DNA from 3 places in the Yimella sp. RIT 621 genome. Region 3 is predicted to be linked to each of the others. Evidence: predicted binding sites of a transcription regulator. Region 3 holds the regulator's gene; each other region holds the start of a gene.

Region 1 (5,959 bases), on a different contig from region 3:
CGTCCGGCAGCGCCGGCGGCACCAGACGCGATATGTAACAGAAGGGGCGCAACCACGTTCGTGGTTACGCCCCTTCTTTCGTGCGTCGGTCAGACCTGGGTCAGAAGCCCATTCCGCCCATGTCGTCGCCACCCGGCATCGCCGGGGCAGCCTTCTCGGGCTTGTCGGCGATGACGGCCTCGGTGGTGAGGAACAGGGCCGCGATCGAGGCTGCGTTCTGCAGCGCCGAACGGGTCACCTTGGCCGGGTCGATGATGCCGGCCTTCACCATGTCGACGTACTCGCCGGTGGCCGCGTTGAGGCCCTCACCCGGGGTGAGGTTGCGGACCTTCTCGACCACGACGCCCGGCTCGAGGCCGGCGTTGAGGGCGATCTGCTTCAGCGGAGCCTCGGCCGCGACGCGAACGATGTTCGCACCGGTGGCCTCGTCACCCTCGAGCGACAGCGAACCGAAAGCGTCCTTGGACGCCTGGATCAGCGCCACGCCACCACCGGCGACGATGCCCTCCTCGACGGCAGCCTTCGCGTTGCGGACGGCGTCCTCGATGCGGTGCTTGCGCTCCTTGAGCTCGACCTCGGTCGCGGCACCCGCCTTGATGACGGCGACGCCACCGGCGAGCTTGGCCAGGCGTTCCTGCAACTTCTCGCGGTCGTAGTCGGAGTCGCTGTTTTCGATCTCGGCGCGGATCTGCTTGACGCGACCGGCGATCTGGTCGGCGTCGCCGGCACCCTCGACGATGGTCGTCTCGTCCTTGGTGACGACGACCTTGCGAGCGCGGCCGAGCAGGTCGAGTTCGGCGGTCTCGAGCTTGAGGCCGACCTCCTCGGAGATGACCTGGCCACCGGTGAGGATGGCGATGTCACCGAGCATGGCCTTGCGACGGTCACCGAAGCCCGGGGCCTTGACGGCAACGGACTTGAAGGTGCCGCGGATCTTGTTGACGACCAGGGTCGACAGTGCTTCGCCCTCGACGTCCTCGGCGATGATCATCAGCGGCTTGCCCGACTGCATGACCTTCTCCAGCAGCGGCAGGAGGTCCTTGATCGAGGAGATCTTGGAGTTGACGACGAGGATGTACGGGTCGTCGAGGACGGCCTCCATACGCTCGGTGTCGGTGACGAAGTAGCCGGAGATGTAACCCTTGTCGAAGCGCATGCCCTCGGTGAGCTCGAGCTCGAGGCCGAAGGTGTTGCTCTCCTCGACGGTGATGACGCCTTCCTTGCCGACCTTGTCCATGGCCTCGGCGATGAGCTCACCGATCTGGGGGTCCGCAGCGGAGATGGACGCGGTGGCAGCGATCTGCTCCTTGGTCTCGATCTCCTTGGCGTGCGACAGCAGCTGCTCGGACACAGCCGCGACAGCCGCTTCGATGCCGCGCTTGAGCGCCATCGGGTTCGCGCCGGCGGCGACGTTGCGCAGACCCTCGCGCACCATGGCCTGGGCCAGCACGGTGGCGGTGGTGGTGCCGTCACCCGCGACGTCGTCGGTCTTCTTGGCGACCTCCTTGACCAGCTCGGCGCCGATCTTCTCGTAGGGGTCCTCGAGCTCGATCTCCTTGGCGATGGACACACCGTCGTTGGTGATCGTGGGGGCGCCCCACTTCTTCTCCAGGACGACGTTGCGGCCCTTAGGGCCGAGGGTGACACGGACGGCGTCGGCGAGGGTGTTCATACCCCGCTCGAGTCCGCGACGGGCCTCCTCGTCGAAGGCAATTGTCTTGGCCATGTGGTGGTTCCTCCCACATATTGCGTATCGAGTTGGCGGCACGACGCCCGCGACGGACGAGCCGCACCGGCTGCGGACCTACGTCGTCCGCGCGATGTGACCCTCGCCGTACTGCCACTTGTTCTGTCACTCTCATGCCGAGAGTGCTAACGCCATTATTGGCACTCGCGCGGGGCGAGTGCAAACGGGACGCCAGGGAATTTTCGGCGGACTCCCGGACACGCGAACCGGACGGCTCAACCGGCGATCGTCAGGTCGAGAACCTCGGCGTTCGGCAGCGCTGCCAAGGCTTCGCCGGTGATCAACAGCTTCGACGTGCGCACTCCCCCGCCGATCACGCACTCCCCGCCCTCGGCGACCGCCCGGTCGATGAGGATCGGCCAGTCCACCGGCAGACCGACCGGCGTGATCCCGCCGGATTTCATGCCGGTCGCCGCTTCGGTGTGCTCCTGGTCGGCGAAGGTGATCTTGCGAGCGTCCAGGTGCTTGCGGACGGTCTTGTTCACGTCGGCGCGGTCGGTGCCGCGAACGATGACGGCGGCGTACGTGGTGTTCTCACCCCGGCGCGCTTGCACGACAACACAGTTCGCGGCCGCTTCGAGGGTCACGTCGTACGCCTGGCAGAACGCGGCGGTGTCGGAGAGCGAGTCGTCGACCGGCGCGACCAGCAGACCGGGCGCGTTCGCGTCCGCGACCGTCGGCGCCACGAGGCCGGGGTGCTCCTCCAGGGGCTGCCAGTCGAGGTTTCCGCGAGCGCTGGACATGGACCACTCCTTCGTCGGACGTACGGGTTGCGACAAGATGACAACACAACCACCGAAACGAACAGAAGAGGTCTCCATGAACCGTCTCGAGGGCAAGACCGCGATCGTCACCGGAGCCAGCCGAGGCATCGGCCTGGCCATAGCCGAGCGCCTGGTCGACGAAGGCGCGAAAGTCATCATCACCGCGCGTGGCGAGGACGCCCTCAAGGAAGCCGTCGCCGGACTCGGTGAGCGCGCGTCCTACGTCGCCGGCAAGGCGGACGACGCCGCGCACCGCGAAGAGGTCGTGCGCACCGCGATCGACAAGCACGGCAGCATCGACGTGCTGATCAACAACACCGGCATCAACCCGGTCTTCGGCAAGCTGCTCGACGTCGAGCCAGAGGTGTCGCGCAAGATCCTCGAGGTCAACGTCCTGTCCGCACTGGAGTGGGTCAAGCTGGTGCACAAGGCGTGGATGCAGGAGCACGGCGGCTCGATCGTCAATGTCGCGTCCGTCGCCGGCCTGCGACCCGCCCCGGGCATCGCGATGTACGGCGTCAGCAAGGCCGCCGTCATCCACCTCACCGAGGAACTCGCGATCGAGCTCGGCCCGGACATCCGGGTCAACGCTGTCGCACCGGCCGTCGTGAAGACGAAGTTCGCCGAGGCGCTCTACTCCGGACGCGAGGAGCAGGTGGCCAAGCCCTACCCGCTCAAGCGCCTTGGCGAGCCCGAGGACATCGGCAGCGTGGTTGCTTTCCTCGCCTCGGACGACTCCGGCTGGATGACCGGCCAGACCCTCACCGTCGACGGTGGCGTGCTGCTCAACGGCGGCGTCTGACTTCGACCCCACCCGAGAATCGGCGTGAGTTTCTGCCCTTCGCCACGTCCGGCGAAGGGCAGAAACTCACGCCGATTTGTGGGGGCTGGGCAGGCTCAGGGTGCGTCGAAACCGAACCGGCGCGCGTTGCGTTGCTTCATTCGGCTGGAACGCAGTCGGCGCAGGCGCTTGACCAACAGCGGGTCGGCCTTCATCGCCTCCGGGTTGTCGAGCAATGCGTTGAGCGCCTGGTAGTACGCGGTCGAGCCCATGCCGAGGCGGTCGCGGATCGCGTCCTCCTTGGAGCCCTGGGCGCGGAACCAGTCTCGCTCGAGCTCGAGGATCCGCCGGTCACGGTCGGTCAGCACTGCACCCTGGGGTGCACTCGTCTGCTCCGCCGCGCTCATCGGTGACCTTTCCTCGTGGACGTCTGGTGCTCAGCTCGCCCGCTGGGGCAAGCCGAGCCGTCGCCGATTCTAGGAGCCTAATGACACCGTTGTCATTTGTGGCGGTGAGCCTGTGACGGATGTGACGAATGAGTCGAAAAAGGGCCTCAGCGGGCCCCTCCGATGCCGAGTACAGCCGCGATTCCGAGGGCGGACCGCGGGTCGTACGGCGAACGCCACAGCCCGCCATGGGCCGCGCCGGCCGCCTCGGCGGCCCACACGTCGCCCTTGGCCGCGTAGCCACCGGTGCGCAGATCGTGGACGAGCATCGCCGCCATGAGGGTGTTGGCGGTGGACGGATCGAACACCTCGACGCCGAACCGGTGGGCGCCTGCGTACGCGGCAGCCAGGGCGCGGTTCTTGGTGACGCTCTTGGTGCGGGTGGGCGGCGCGATGTTCATCGAGACCAGCTGCCCGTCGGCCGCGGCGGCCGTCGCGCGCCAGCGGTGAATTCGCTTGGCCAGCAAGTAGTTCGGCCCTTGCTGCGGCACGATCGTGTCGCTGATCGCGGGGCCGTCGACGATCGGCGGGTACTGCCGCTGCAGCAACCGGCCTCCCGACAGCGCACGCAGCGGACGACGCACCGACTTCAGGAACGCCGAGTCGAGTCCTGAATTGGCTTGCGACACAGCATCGTCCGGCGCGACGAAGACGTCGGTGGGTGTGGCCAGGTAGGCGAGCGCGACGTCCGGACGTTGCGAAAGGTGCACGGCAAGGGCGTCCGTGGCGGCCGAGAGACGAAGGTTCACCCCACCGTCGGCGTACACGTAGTTGCCGAGCACCATCGGGCCTTCGACGCCCATCAGGTAGTCGCCGATGCGGCCGGTGTCGTGCAGCAGGTCGGCACCGGCATGCTGACTCGGGTCGGACGCATCCACCCCGGCCGGACCGACCGGTGCGGTGAGCGATCCCGCACCCGACCTGGCCAGGTCGAACAGCGGCGACCAGATGCCCGGGCGGGCAAGGTCGATCGCGACGACATGTCCTCCCCAGCGAAGCAGCGACCGCAACGGACCCATCTCGGCACCGGCGCCCAACACGACGAACGTGCGGTCACGGACGTCCAGCCACTCCGGATGGTCGAGCACCTGACCCACCGCGTCCCGCACCCCCGGTTCGATGACGCCGGATTCGACCCAGTCGTCCAACCGGCGACGCAGGTTGGCCCCCGAGAGCCGATCTCCCTTGTAGGGCAGGGTGAATTCGCGCTCCGGATCGCCGTCACCGCGCACCGTCACCGACTCCAGGGCAGGCTGCGGACTGGGAGTCGCGAAGGCCTCGGCCACGCGCCGGTCGTGCCCGCCGGTCACAGGAAGCCAGCACATCCGCTCGTGCACCGCCGACAGTCCGTCGCGGGCGATCGCCATCGCCGCCTGGTGGTCGCGCGCGCCCACCTCGACCAGGCGCCGGAAGTGTCGGGGATAGCCGCGGCGCCACCCGGTGTCGCGACGGACAGCGAGAGCTCCCGGCTCGTCCACGGAGGCGAGCGCGTCGGAGACGACCCCTCGACCGAAGGCCGACGAACTGCGCTCCTCCTGCCCCTGCGCCATCTTGGCGGTGTTGCTGACCGGGAAGACGACGCCTGTGCTGGTGTTCATGAGGGCGACTCAATCACGGACTCGCCAGTAGCCCAGCGGTTTCGTTCTTCGACACCAACCGCGTCACCTGCGAAAGAAGATGCGACTTAGGCCCCGGTCACGACGTCCGGGTCGACACCTCGTTCGGCACGATGCTCGAGATCACCGACCCCGACGGCCAACTGGTGCAGGTACACGCCGCCCGGTAGCAACACAATCCGCGCGGATACGCGGGGCAGTCAGGCCATGGTGTCGAGGATCGCGGTGATGTCGTCCTCACTGGTGAGGGGGTTGACGATCGCGAACCGGGCAAGGGTCTCGCCCTCGTGCGAGGTCGGCACCACGAACGCCTCCTCGCGCTCCAGCAGGTCGTCCGACCAGCGCTGGTAGTCGGCGGCCGACCAGCCGAGCCGGCGGAACACCACGACGGTGAGCGAACCCTCGCGCACGAGTTCGACGTACGGCCGCTTCTTGATCTCCTCGTTGGCGAACCGCGCCACCTCGAGAGTGCGCTCGATGGCCTCGGTGTAGGCGTCCGTGCCGTTGACCACGAGCGAGAACCAGAACGGCAGGCCGCGAGCGCGACGAGTGAGGCCGATGGAGAAGTCGGAGGGGTTCCAATCGGTGGAGCCGGTGAGCACGTC
Region 2 (5,959 bases), on a different contig from region 3:
CGCCGAGCCACCACCGGCGACGATGCCCTCCTCGATCGCCGCACGGGTGGCGGAGATCGCGTCCTCGATGCGGTGCTTCTTCTCCTTCAGTTCCACCTCGGTGTGGGCGCCGACCTTGATGACGCAGACGCCGCCGGCCAGCTTGGCGAGACGCTCCTGGAGCTTCTCGCGGTCCCAGTCGGAGTCGGTGCGCTCGATCTCGGCCTTCAGCTCCTTCACGCGACCGTCGACGTCGGCGGTGTCGCCCTGGCCGTCGATGATCGTGGTGGAGTCCTTGGTGACCACGACGCGGCGGGCCTGGCCCAGCACGTCCAGGTCAGCCTGGTCGAGCTTGAGGCCGACCTCCTCGGCGATGACCTGACCACCGGTGAGGATGGCCATGTCCTGCAACATCGCCTTGCGACGGTCACCGAAACCGGGGGCCTTGACCGCGACGACGTTGAAGGTGCCGCGGATCTTGTTGACCACCAGGGTCGACAGCGCTTCGCCGTCGATGTCCTCGGCGATGATCACCAGCGGCTTGCCCGACTGGACGACCTTCTCCAGCACCGGCAGGACGTCGGCGATCGCCGAGATCTTGCCCTGGTTGATCAGGATGTAGGCGTCCTCGAGGACGGCCTCCATCCGCTCCGGATCGGTCACGAAGTAGGGCGAGATGTAGCCCTTGTCGAACTGCATGCCCTCGGTGAAGTCGAGCTCGGTCACCGCCGTCGAGGACTCCTCGACCGTGATGACACCGTCCTTGCCGACCTTGTCGAACGCGTCGGCGATGAGGCCACCGATCGTGGTGTCCTGCGCGGACAGGGATGCGACCTGAGCGATCTCTTCCTTGCCGTCGACCTCGCGGGCATTGGACAGCAACTGGTCGTTGACGGCCTCGACGGCCTTGTCCATGCCGCGCTTCAGACCGGACGGCGAGGCGCCGGCGGCCACGTTGCGCAGACCTTCCTTGACCATCGCCTGGGCGAGGACGGTCGCGGTGGTGGTGCCGTCACCGGCGATGTCGTTGGTCTTGGTGGCGACCTCCTTGGCGAGCTGCGCGCCGAGGTTCTCGTAGGGGTCGTCCAGCTCGACCTCACGGGCGATGGTGACGCCGTCGTTGGTGATGGTCGGGGCGCCCCACTTCTTGTCGATGACGACGTTGCGGCCCTTGGGGCCGAGCGTCACCTTGACGGCGTTGGCGAGTGCGTCAACACCGCGCTCGAGCGACTTGCGCGCGTCGTCGTTGAACTCCAGGGTCTTTGCCATGGTGATGGAAGTCCTTGTCTTTCAATCTCTTTCGAGAGGTCTTGGGTGGACCGGGGAATGTGCGACGCCCCGGATCGCGGCCCGCAGAGGGCGGCGAGCCGGGGCGCCTTGAATGCTCGTGAGGCCGATCAGCGCTCGACGATGGCGAGCACGTCGCGCGCCGAGAGGATCAGCAGCTCCTGGCCGCCGTACTTCACCTCGGTGCCGCCGTACTTGGAGTAGATGACCTTGTCGCCGACCTTGATGTCCATGGGGACGCGCTCGTCACCATCCTCGTTGAAGCGGCCGGGGCCGACAGCGACGACCTCGCCCTCCTGGGGCTTCTCCTTGGCGGTGTCCGGGATGACCAGACCGGAAGCGGTGGTCTGCTCGGCCTCGACGGCCTTGACCACGATGCGGTCCTCGAGCGGCTTGATGTTCACCACAGCGGATCCTTTCTACGTTGTACCCACCGCGTCGTGCGGCGGAAGTTTGCCCTGTGACTCACCGGTTCCCGTGCTCCGGTCGCCGTCGCGGGGGTCGACCTGAGCCTTTGCGGAGCCGGCACTGTCACAGGCTGAGTGCCACTGGCGAATCTAGCACTCGCATACGTCGAGTGCTAACTGCCGTCCGACACTCTTCATTCCGTTCGGGCGGGCAGGATGGGGACATGCGATTCGGACCCGAGCCGACCCACACCATCGCCCATCTGAGCGACCCGCACCTGCTCGCGGACGGGCGCCGGCTGCACGGGGTGATCGACGTGATCGACAACCTGCGCCGCAGCCTGGACCAAGTGGTTCGCACCGGTCGGTCCATCGACGCGATGGTGTTCACCGGCGACCTCGCCGACCTCGGCGAACCGGACGCATATCGCGCACTGCGCGAGATCGTCGAGCCCGCCGCGAAGGAGTTGTCCTGCACGGTCGTCTGGGTGATGGGCAACCACGACGAACGTGCGCCGTACGCCCGCGGGCTCTTCGATCTCGCGGTGGACGACGAGCCGCAGGATCGCGTGTACGACCTGCGCGGTCTTCGGGTGATCGCGCTGGACAGCACGGTGACCGGCTACCACCACGGTGCGATCGACGACGACCAGATCGCCTGGCTGGCAGACCGGCTGAGTACGCCCAGCCAGCACGGCACCTTGCTCGCGCTGCATCACCCGCCACTGGTCTCGGCTGTCGACCTGATGAATGTCATCGGCCTCGACAACCAGGACGCCTTCGCATCGGTGCTGCGTGGCAGCGATGTCCGGGCGATCCTGGCCGGGCACCTGCACCACAGCTGTCACGGCACGTTCGCGGGCATCCCGGTCTCGGTGGCGGCCGCGTCCTGCTACTCCCTGGACGGCGGGGCGCCGAACGGAGCGCTGGTCGGGGTCGACGGGCGTCAAGGCTTCGACCTGGTCGACATACATCCGCACGGGCTGGTGCACACTCACATTCCGCTCGGCTCTCCCCCGGTGGTCAGCGGGTTCTCGCCGCAGGTGGAGGACGCGCTGGCCGCGCTCTCGCCGGCGGAGCGCCGCGAGGCCTTCTCCAGCAAGTCCTCCACCTGGACGCCGTCCTGATGGATGCCTCTCTCGTCGAGCGAATCCTCTCGGACGACGGCCGTTCGCTGCTCGACTCGCTGCCGTCGTACGACCCTGCTTCGGTGATGGCGTTGACGACGCGACTGCGCGCACTGGGCCACGATCCCGAACTCGTCAGTGCCGTGCTCACACAGTCGGCGCTGCGACACAGGGCGGTGGAGAAGTTCGGACCCGACGCCGCGCGGCTGTTCTTCACTCCCGACGGACTCGAGCAGGCCACCCGTCCGCGCATCGCCGACGGGCACGCGGCCCGCTTCGCAGCCGCGGGCGTGAACCACGTGTACGACCTCGGTTGCGGAATCGGCTCGGACGCACGGGCATTCGCTCGCGCCGGACTTGCCGTGCACGCATTCGACCTGGACCCTGCGACCGCGGCGATCGCACGCGCGAACCTGCCCGGCGGTACGACGGTGTCGGTCGAGGACGTCACGACCGTCGACGTCCCCTCACACGTGGGTGTCTGGCTCGATCCGGCGCGGCGCACCTCGGGCGTTGCCGACATCACCGGCCGGACCAGGCGCACCTTCCGGCTGGAGGATCTCCTGCCGTCCTGGAATTTCGTCACCGCTCTGGGGGCCTCCGGACGAGCGGTGGGCGCCAAGCTCAGTCCTTCCTTCCCACGCTCGGCACTCCCCGACGGAGCGTCGGCGCAGTGGACCTCCCTCGGTGGCGAGGTGCTGGAGTGCTGCGTCTGGTTCGGCCCTGTCGCCGACGACTCGCGGTTCACGGCTCGCGTCCTCACTGCAACGGACGACGTCGTGATTCGCAGCGAGCACATCGCTGCAGAGACCGACAGCGTCGACGGCCTGGCAGCCTTCCTCTACGAAGCCGACCGGGCGGTCGTGCGTGCCGGGGCGACCGGCGCGCTCGCCGACGCAGTGGACGGCACCGAACTGGCCTCCGGCCTCGGCCACGTCACCGGTGACGTGCGTGTCGATGTTCCGTACGCCCGGCGCTACCGCGTCCGGGAGGCGGTGCCGTTCAACATCAAGAACCTACGAGCATGGTTGCGTTCCAACGACATCGGGCGAGTCACGGTGAAGAAGCGCGGTGTGAGGTTCGACGATGCCCGCTTCGTACGCGACCTCAAGCTCAAGGGCGACGCGAGTGCCCTCCTCCTGGTGACCAGGTTGGCGCAATCCCAGATCGTCCTCGTGCTCGAGCCGGACGATTCCGACGAACCGGACCCTCGCCCGTAGCCTGAGCGCGATGATCAGAACCGTCTCCGTCCTCACCGTCAGCGCTCTCGCCCTATCGGCGTGCAGCGGCGACCCCGGCGGCCCGTCCGCCGGGACGACGTCGCCGGGATCCGCCCCGGTGACACCCACGACCTCTCTTGCGTCCGGCACGTCCTCGGTCGAACCGACGCCGAAGCCTTCGTCGCCGACGTCACCGGGTGCATCCTGCGTGGACGGCCTGCTGCTATCCATGTCGCCGGCACAGCGCGCCGGCCAACTGGTGATGGTCGGGCTGGACGCGAGCATGTCCGCCGAGTCACTCGACACGATGATCAAGGACCATCACATCGGCAACATGTTCTTCATCGGCGGCTGGCGCGCGACCTCTCGAGTGAGAAGCACCTCCGATCACGTTCAAGCACAAGTGAATTCGTCGTCGACGAAGAGTGTCGGGTTTTTGATCGCCGCCGACCAGGAGGGCGGCCAGGTTCAGCAGTTGAAGGGTGACGGCTTCTCTGCGCTCCCGTCGGCGCTGCGCCAGGGCGCGATGTCGTCTGCGGACCGAGCCGCCGTCGCACGAACGATCGTCCGCGAACTGAAGGCGGTGGGCGTCAACGTCGACCTCGCCCCGGTCGCCGACACCGTGCCGCCGGCGAACCCGCGCTCCAACGAACCGATCGGACGCTGGGGTCGCCAATACGGGAACAACCCCGCGAAGGCCGGCTCCGCTGTCGCCGAGGTGGTGCGGACGATGCAGGCGGGCGGCTTGCAGAGCACGCTGAAACACTTCCCCGGCCTCGGTCGGATCACCGGCAACACGGACTTCACCGCCGACGGCATCGTCGACGACCAGACCTCGGCTGACGACGAATACCTGCGCCCCTTCCGCGACGGGATTGCCGCCGGTGCCCCGTTCGTCATGGTGTCGTCGGCCTACTACTCGAGGATGGACGCCGAGAACCAGGCGATCTACTCGCCGAAGATCATCGACGGCGTGTTGCGCAGACAGCTCGGCTTCGGGGGAGTCGTAATGAGCGATGACCTGAATGCCGTTGCGGTACGTGATCTTCCGGCCGGTGAACGCGTGGTCAAGATGGTGCGCGCGGGCGGCGATGTGGCGCTCACCGGACTCGCGTCCGCGGCGCCGCTCATGGCGAGGGCACTGACCGCCGAAGCCGCGAAGGACCCTGTTTTCCGGGCGACGCTGAACGCGTCGGTGAAACGGGTACTGACGGCCAAGACCGCGATGGGCCTGACGTCCTGTTCGGGGCGCGAGTAGTCCGCAGTCAGACCGAGACCGTGCTGACCGGCAGGCTCGAGTCCGTGCCGAGGTCGAGGCTCGACGGCGTAAGTCCGCGAGCGACGACCTGGGCCCCGAGCGCTGCGACCATCGCCCCGTTGTCGGTGCACAGCCGGATCCGCGGGACGCGCAGGCTGATTCCGGCTGCGGCACAACGCTCTTCGGCCATCGTCCGCAACTGGGTGTTCGCGGTGACTCCTCCGCCGATCTGCAGATCCTTGATGCCGTGGTGCTCGCACGCGTCGATCGCCTTGCGAGTGAGCACGTCAGCCACCGCCGCCGAAAAGCTCGCGGCGACGTCGGCGAGCGGCACGTCCAGACCGTCGCGTTCGCGCTCCTGCACCCAGCGCACGACCGCGGTCTTCAGGCCCGAGAACGAGAAATCGAAACGATGCTTATCCATGTCGCGCGCCGACGTGAGACCCCGCGGGAAACGGATGGCGGTCGGATCTCCTTGCTGCGCAAGCCGATCCAAGTGCGGTCCTCCCGGATAGGGCACTCCGAGCACCCGCGCCACCTTGTCGTACGCCTCGCCGGCGGCGTCGTCGATCGTCCGGCCCAGCGCAGTCACGTCGGACGCGATGTCGCGCACGATCAGCAGATCGGTGTGCCCGCCGGAGACCAGCAGGGCCATCGTCGGCTCCGGCAACGGGCCGTGGT
Region 3 (5,959 bases):
TGCAGATCGGCGTAGTTGTCGACCGTGCCGAGAATGCGCTTCCACCCGCGCGCGACGTCAGCCTGAGAGGCGTGCGGCCAGCCGAGCTCGGCAAGGATGCCGTGCTTCCACGAGGTGCCGCGCGGTATCACCGGCCACTTGGTCCAACCCAGCTTTTGCGGACGCACGCTCTGCCACACGTCGACGTACGGGTGGCCGAGGATCAGCACATGGTCGCGCGACTGAGGCAGCGCCCGCGCGGCGTCGACGATGCGCTGCTCCTTGGTGCCCCGCACCAGGTGGTCGACGAGGATGCCCATGCGCCGCCCCGGCCCGGGGGCGAAATCGCGGATCACGGCCGACAGGTCGTCCACGCCGTCCAGCATCTCGACGACCACGCCCTCGACCCGCAGGTCGTGGCCCCACACCTTCTCGACCAGCTCGGCGTCATGTCGGCCCTCGACGAAGATCCGGGAGCCGAGCGCGACCTTCGCCCGCTGGTCGGCCACGGCGACCGACCCACTCGCCGTACGCGTGGTGGTGGCGCGTGCGGCCGCCAGCGCGGCCGCGTCCGCCGGGCGTGGGGGAGTCAGGATCACCGGGCGTCCGTCGATGAGGAAGCCCGGGCCGAGCGGGAACGCGCGCACCTTGCCGCGTCGGTCCTCCAGGTGCACCACGTGCATCCCGCCGACCTTCTCCACCCGGACGACGGCGCCGACGAACCCGGTGTCGACCTCCTCGACGACCGTGTCGGGCTCCGCGGCGACCTCCTGGGATCGTCCACGCTTGGGCGCGCGCCAGTCGGAGGAGAGCACATCGGAGCCGTATCGGTCTGTCACGGCCGTCACGGTAGACGGCGGCGCAGGTCACGTCGTGGGTGACACGCGCGGTTCGCGCCGGGTCGTAGAATTGGCACTCGTGCCCTCGGAGTGCCAAAGTCGCGAGCGAGCCCGAACAGTGAGGAGGACCGATGAGCGAACAACGCCGTCTCGACGTGCTGCGCGCGATCGTGCAGGACTACGTCGCCACCTCCGAGCCCGTCGGGTCCAAGGCCTTGCTGGATCGTCACCAACTCGGCGTCAGCGCCGCAACGATCCGCAACGACATGGCCGCCCTGGAGGAGGAGGGGCTGATCAGTGCCCCACACACCTCCGCCGGACGTGTCCCAACCGACGCCGGATACCGCCGGTTCGTCGACCAACTCGGCCACATGAAGCCGCTGTCACGCTCCGAGCGTGTCGCCATCGAGACCTTCCTGCAGCAGGCGGTCGACCTCGACGACATCGTCGACCGCACCGTCCGGCTGCTCTCGTCGCTCACCCACCAGGTCGCGGTCATGCAGTACCCGTCGATCGGCACCGCCACCGTCCGTCACATCGAGCTCGTCAGCCTCGCCGACACCAAGGTCATGGTCGTGCTGATCATGTCGACCGGACGGGTGGAGCAGCGGGTGCTGACCATCGCCCACACCGCCGACCAACTCCTCAGCCTGCGCGACGTCGTCAACCAGGCCGCCGAAGGGCGCACCCGCGCTCACGCCGCCGACCGGCTGGACGCCTGGGCCGAGCAGCGCCGCGCCGGCGCGAAGCCTGACTCGCACCCCGACGACTCCACTCCCACGTCCGTCGGCGTGATCCGCGACTTCCTGGCCGAGGAGCGTGAGGAGCGCGTCGTCATGGCCGGCACCTCCCACCTGGTGCGCTCCGGGCAGGACTTCCCAGAGACCATCGGACCGGTGCTGGACGCCTTGGAAGAACACGTCGTTCTGTTGCGTTTGCTGCAGCAGATGGAAGGCGACGACGTCTACGTCCGGATCGGCGGCGAGAACGCCATCGACGGATTCCGGACGGCATCGATCGTCAGCGCTCCGTACACCGCCGGTGGTATCGGTGTGCTGGGTCCGACCCGCATGGACTACCTCACCACCATAGCCGCGGTTCGCGCGGTCGCCCGTTACGTCTCGGAAATTCTCGAGCAGTAAGGAACTTCGTTGAACGACTACTACGCCGATCTCGGCGTGTCCCGCGACTCCTCGGCGGAGGACATCAAGCGCGCCTACCGCAAGCAGGCCCGCAAGTTGCACCCCGACGTCAACCCGGGGCCGGAGGCCGAGGCCGAGTTCAAGAAGATCTCGCAGGCCTACGAGGTGCTGTCCGACCCGAACAAGCGTCAGCAGTACGACATGGGCGCCGACCCGTTCGGCGGTCAGCACGCAGGGTTCGGCGGCAACTTCAGCTTCACCGACGTCATGGACGCCTTCTTCGGTGCCGGCGCGGCCGGTACGCAGGGTGGCCCGAGGTCTCGCGTCCAGCACGGACAGGACGCCCTCGTCCCGTTGCAGATCGATCTGTCGACCGCCGTTTTCGGTGGCGCCGAGGACCTCGTCTTCGACACGGCGATCCTGTGTGACACGTGCGACGGTGAAGGCTCCCGCCCGGGCACCGGACGCCGCACCTGCGACGTCTGCCAGGGCGCCGGTCAGGTGCAGCAGGTGCAGCGTTCCTTCCTCGGCCAGATCATGACCACCCGTCCGTGCGGTGCCTGTCACGGTTACGGCGAGGTCGTCGAGTCGCCGTGCCCGGACTGCTCCGGCGAGGGACGCCGTCGTGACCGCCGCACGCTGAAGATCAAGGTGCCCGCGGGGGTCGACACCGGCACCCGCATCCAACTGAGCGGCGAGGGCGAGGTGGGCCCCGGTGGTGGCCCGAACGGCGATCTCTACGTCGAGGTGCGGGTCCGCAAGCACGAGACCTTCCAACGTCGGGGCGACGATCTGCACTGCTCGGTCGAACTCCCGATGACCGCGGCCGCCCTCGGTGCCAACCTGCCCCTACAGACCCTCGACGGCCCGCGCGACGTGGAGATCAAGGCCGGCACCCAGCCGGGCGATGTCATCACGCTCAAGGGCCTCGGCGTCACGCACCTGCGCACGAACATGCGCGGCGACCTGCTGGTGCACACCAACGTCCGCACCCCGATGAACCTGTCCGACGAGCAGCGCGATCTGCTGCGTCAGCTCGCCACGGCCCGCGGCGAAGAGCGTCCGGAGGGCAACTTCCAGCGAGCCGACAAGGGACTGTTCGGCAAGCTGCGCGACGCGTTCAAGTGACCGCTGCGCTCTTCCTGATCGACGCCGGACGCCTGGACGGTGTCACTGACGGTGCCCCGCTGGTGCTCGACGGCCCGGAGGGGCGACACGCGGCCACCGTGAAGCGGATCGAGCCGGGGGAAACCGTCTTGGTCGCCGACGGTTCCGGGACGGTCGCTCAGTGCACGGTGGCGGCGGCGTACAAGGACCGGCTCGATCTGGTTGTCGTCAGCACCGAGCAACAGACTCCGCAACTCCCGCGTGTGATCCTCGTCCAGGCGCTCGCCAAGGGCGATCGCGACGACCAAGCCATCGAAGCCGCAACGGAATTGGGTGTCGACGAGGTCGTGCCATGGCAGGCCGAGCGCAGCATCGTGCAGTGGAAGGGCGAGCGCGGCGCGAAGGCTGCGCGCAAGTGGGAGCTGGTCGTTCGTGCGGCGGCCAAGCAGTCCCGCCGGGCCACCGTCCCGGTCGTCGGTCCGTTGCTCGATCGCAGGGGGCTCGCCGGCCTGGCGAACGGCCGCACCGTGTTCGTCCTGCACGAGGACGCAACGACTGCCTTGGCCGATGTCGACCTCGCCGGAGTGGAAGAACTCGCGATCGTGGTCGGACCCGAGGGCGGCATCAGCCCCGCCGAACTGTCGGTGCTCGAGGACGCCGGGGCACGGATCGTCCGTCTCGGACCGCATGTACTGCGCTCGTCGAGCGCCGGGCCGGCAGCTCTCGCGGTCGTCATGTCGGGCACCCGCTGGGCGCACCACTGACCCACTCGAAGCCGGCGTGAATTTCGGATGAGACCCATCGGACCCGCACGTAGACTGGGACGCACGATGACAGATTCGACCAACAGCACCCCGCACACCGTCCAGGCGACCCACGCCGTCGAAGTACCACCGGATGTGCCGATGGTGCAGTTGCTCGGGCCGAACGACGAGTTGCTCACCACCATCGAGCGCGCGTTCCCGAAGCTGGTGATCGCGGTCCGCGGCAATGGAATCCAGCTGCAGGGCGATCCCGGCGACATGGCTCTGGTCGAGGATCTGCTCGACGAACTCATCGCGATCGTCGACGCCGGTCACCCGCTCAATCGTGACGCCGTGGAACGCTCGATCGGCATGCTGCGCCGCAAGACCCGCGAGCGCCCGGCCGACGTGCTCACGATGAACATCGTCAGCAGTCGCGGCCGCACCGTCCGCCCGAAGACGCTGGGGCAGAAGGAGTACGTCGACGCGATCGACGAGAACACGATCGTGTTCGGCATCGGCCCGGCCGGCACCGGTAAGACCTACCTCGCGATGGCGAAAGCGGTGGCCGCCCTGCAGGCCAAGGAGGTCGACCGGATCATCCTGACCCGTCCGGCGGTCGAGGCCGGCGAGCGTCTTGGCTTCCTGCCCGGGTCGCTCAACGAGAAGATCGACCCCTATCTGCGTCCGCTGTACGACGCACTGCACGACATGGTCGACCCCGACTCGATACCGCGGCTCATGGCGTCCGGCACGGTGGAGGTCGCACCGCTGGCCTACATGCGTGGCCGCACGCTCAACGGAGCGTTCATCATCCTGGACGAGGCCCAGAACACCTCCGCCGAGCAGATGAAGATGTTCCTCACCCGCCTCGGTTTCGGCTCCAAGATGGTCGTCACCGGTGACGTCACCCAGGTCGACCTGCCCGGCGGCACCACCTCCGGGCTGCGGGTCGTCCAGGACATCCTCAAGGGGGTCGACGACGTCCACTTCGCCCACCTCACCGCGCAGGACGTCGTCCGTCACCGCCTTGTGAGCGAGATCGTCGAGGCGTACGACCGCTTCGATGCCCACCGCCGCACCCCTGACAAGCGTGACGGGCAGGGTCCGCGTCGTGCTGGAGCAGCGGGGAAGAAGGCGTGAGCATCGACGTCGCCAACGAGACCGACGTCGAGGTCGACCTCGAGGAACTGCGCGAGTGCGCGGGGTGGGTGCTGCAGGAGATGCGCGTGCACCCCGAGGCCGAACTGGCCATCACCGTCATCGACGAGGACGCGATGGAGGTGCTGCACGTGAAGTGGATGGACCTGCCCGGTCCGACGGACGTGATGAGTTTCCCCATGGACGAGCTGCGTCCCGGCCGGGACGGGGTCGATCCCGAGGAAGGCATCCTCGGCGACCTCGTGCTGTGCCCCACGGTTGCGGCGAAGCAGGCCGAGGAGGCCGGTCATACACCTGCCGAGGAGATGCTGCTGCTGACCGTGCACGGCATCCTGCACCTGCTCGGGTTCGACCACGCCGAGCCGGACGAGCGCAAGGAGATGTTCGACCTGCAGCGCACGTTGCTGCTGACCTTCCTGGCCCGCAGGCCGGCCGCGACGAGCATCACCCCACCGTCGGGAGACTGACGCGGCAGCGTCGGACATACTTCGACTGCGCCCCGGACGGACGCGAGCAGCACGCAATCGGTTGGAAATGAGTTCGGAATGAGTGAGTTCAAGGCAGGGTTCGCCTGCTTGGTCGGTCGACCGAACGCAGGCAAGTCGACGTTGACGAACGCCCTGGTCGGCCAGAAGGTCGCGATCACCTCGAGCAAGCCGCAGACCACGCGGCACACGATCCGCGGTATCCACAACACCGATGACTCGCAATTGGTGCTGGTCGACACCCCCGGTCTGCACAAGCCGCGCACGCTGCTGGGTCAGCGGCTCAACGACGTCGTCCGTGAGACGCTGATGGACGTCGACGTCATCGGCTTCTGCCTGCCGGCCGACCAGAAGATCGGCCCGGGTGACCAGTTCATCGCCAACGAACTTGCCGAGTTGCGCCGTGGACGCCGCAAGCCGGTGATCGCGATCGCCACGAAGATCGACAAGGTACCGCGCGACCGGATCACCGAGCACCTGCTCGCGATGGACAAACTCGGCGA

The links. The regulator HrcA, encoded in region 3, represses chaperone genes, less so after heat shock. The targets are predictions, from matches to a motif close to TTNGCACTCGNNNNNNNCGAGTGCNAA.
Region 1: the regulator HrcA is predicted to act here: its motif matches at 1,885-1,911, upstream of groL (chaperonin GroEL).
Region 2: the regulator HrcA is predicted to act here: its motif matches at 1,824-1,850, upstream of groES (co-chaperone GroES).

Annotation. Positions count from the first base shown of each region.
Region 1 is NZ_SEIP01000006.1:139,649-145,607, reverse strand. It holds gene groL (chaperonin GroEL) at 101-1,726, opposite strand; gene EU513_RS07585 (YbaK/EbsC family protein) at 1,963-2,490, opposite strand; gene EU513_RS07580 (SDR family oxidoreductase) at 2,567-3,313, shown strand; gene EU513_RS07575 (DUF3263 domain-containing protein) at 3,409-3,699, opposite strand; gene EU513_RS07570 (hypothetical protein) at 3,846-5,336, opposite strand; gene EU513_RS07565 (aminotransferase class I/II-fold pyridoxal phosphate-dependent enzyme) at 5,555-5,959, opposite strand, start outside.
Region 2 is NZ_SEIP01000010.1:115,639-121,597, forward strand. It holds gene groL (chaperonin GroEL) at 1-1,248, opposite strand, end outside; gene groES (co-chaperone GroES) at 1,377-1,670, opposite strand; gene EU513_RS11085 (metallophosphoesterase) at 1,898-2,800, shown strand; gene EU513_RS11090 (methyltransferase domain-containing protein) at 2,800-4,020, shown strand; gene EU513_RS11095 (glycoside hydrolase family 3 N-terminal domain-containing protein) at 4,031-5,278, shown strand; gene tsaD (tRNA (adenosine(37)-N6)-threonylcarbamoyltransferase complex transferase subunit TsaD) at 5,286-5,959, opposite strand, start outside.
Region 3 is NZ_SEIP01000008.1:152,291-158,249, forward strand. It holds gene EU513_RS09545 (DUF3097 domain-containing protein) at 1-818, opposite strand, end outside; gene hrcA (heat-inducible transcriptional repressor HrcA) at 950-1,960, shown strand; gene dnaJ (molecular chaperone DnaJ) at 1,970-3,088, shown strand; gene EU513_RS09560 (16S rRNA (uracil(1498)-N(3))-methyltransferase) at 3,085-3,831, shown strand; gene EU513_RS09565 (PhoH family protein) at 3,898-4,953, shown strand; gene ybeY (rRNA maturation RNase YbeY) at 4,950-5,438, shown strand; gene era (GTPase Era) at 5,517-5,959, shown strand, end outside.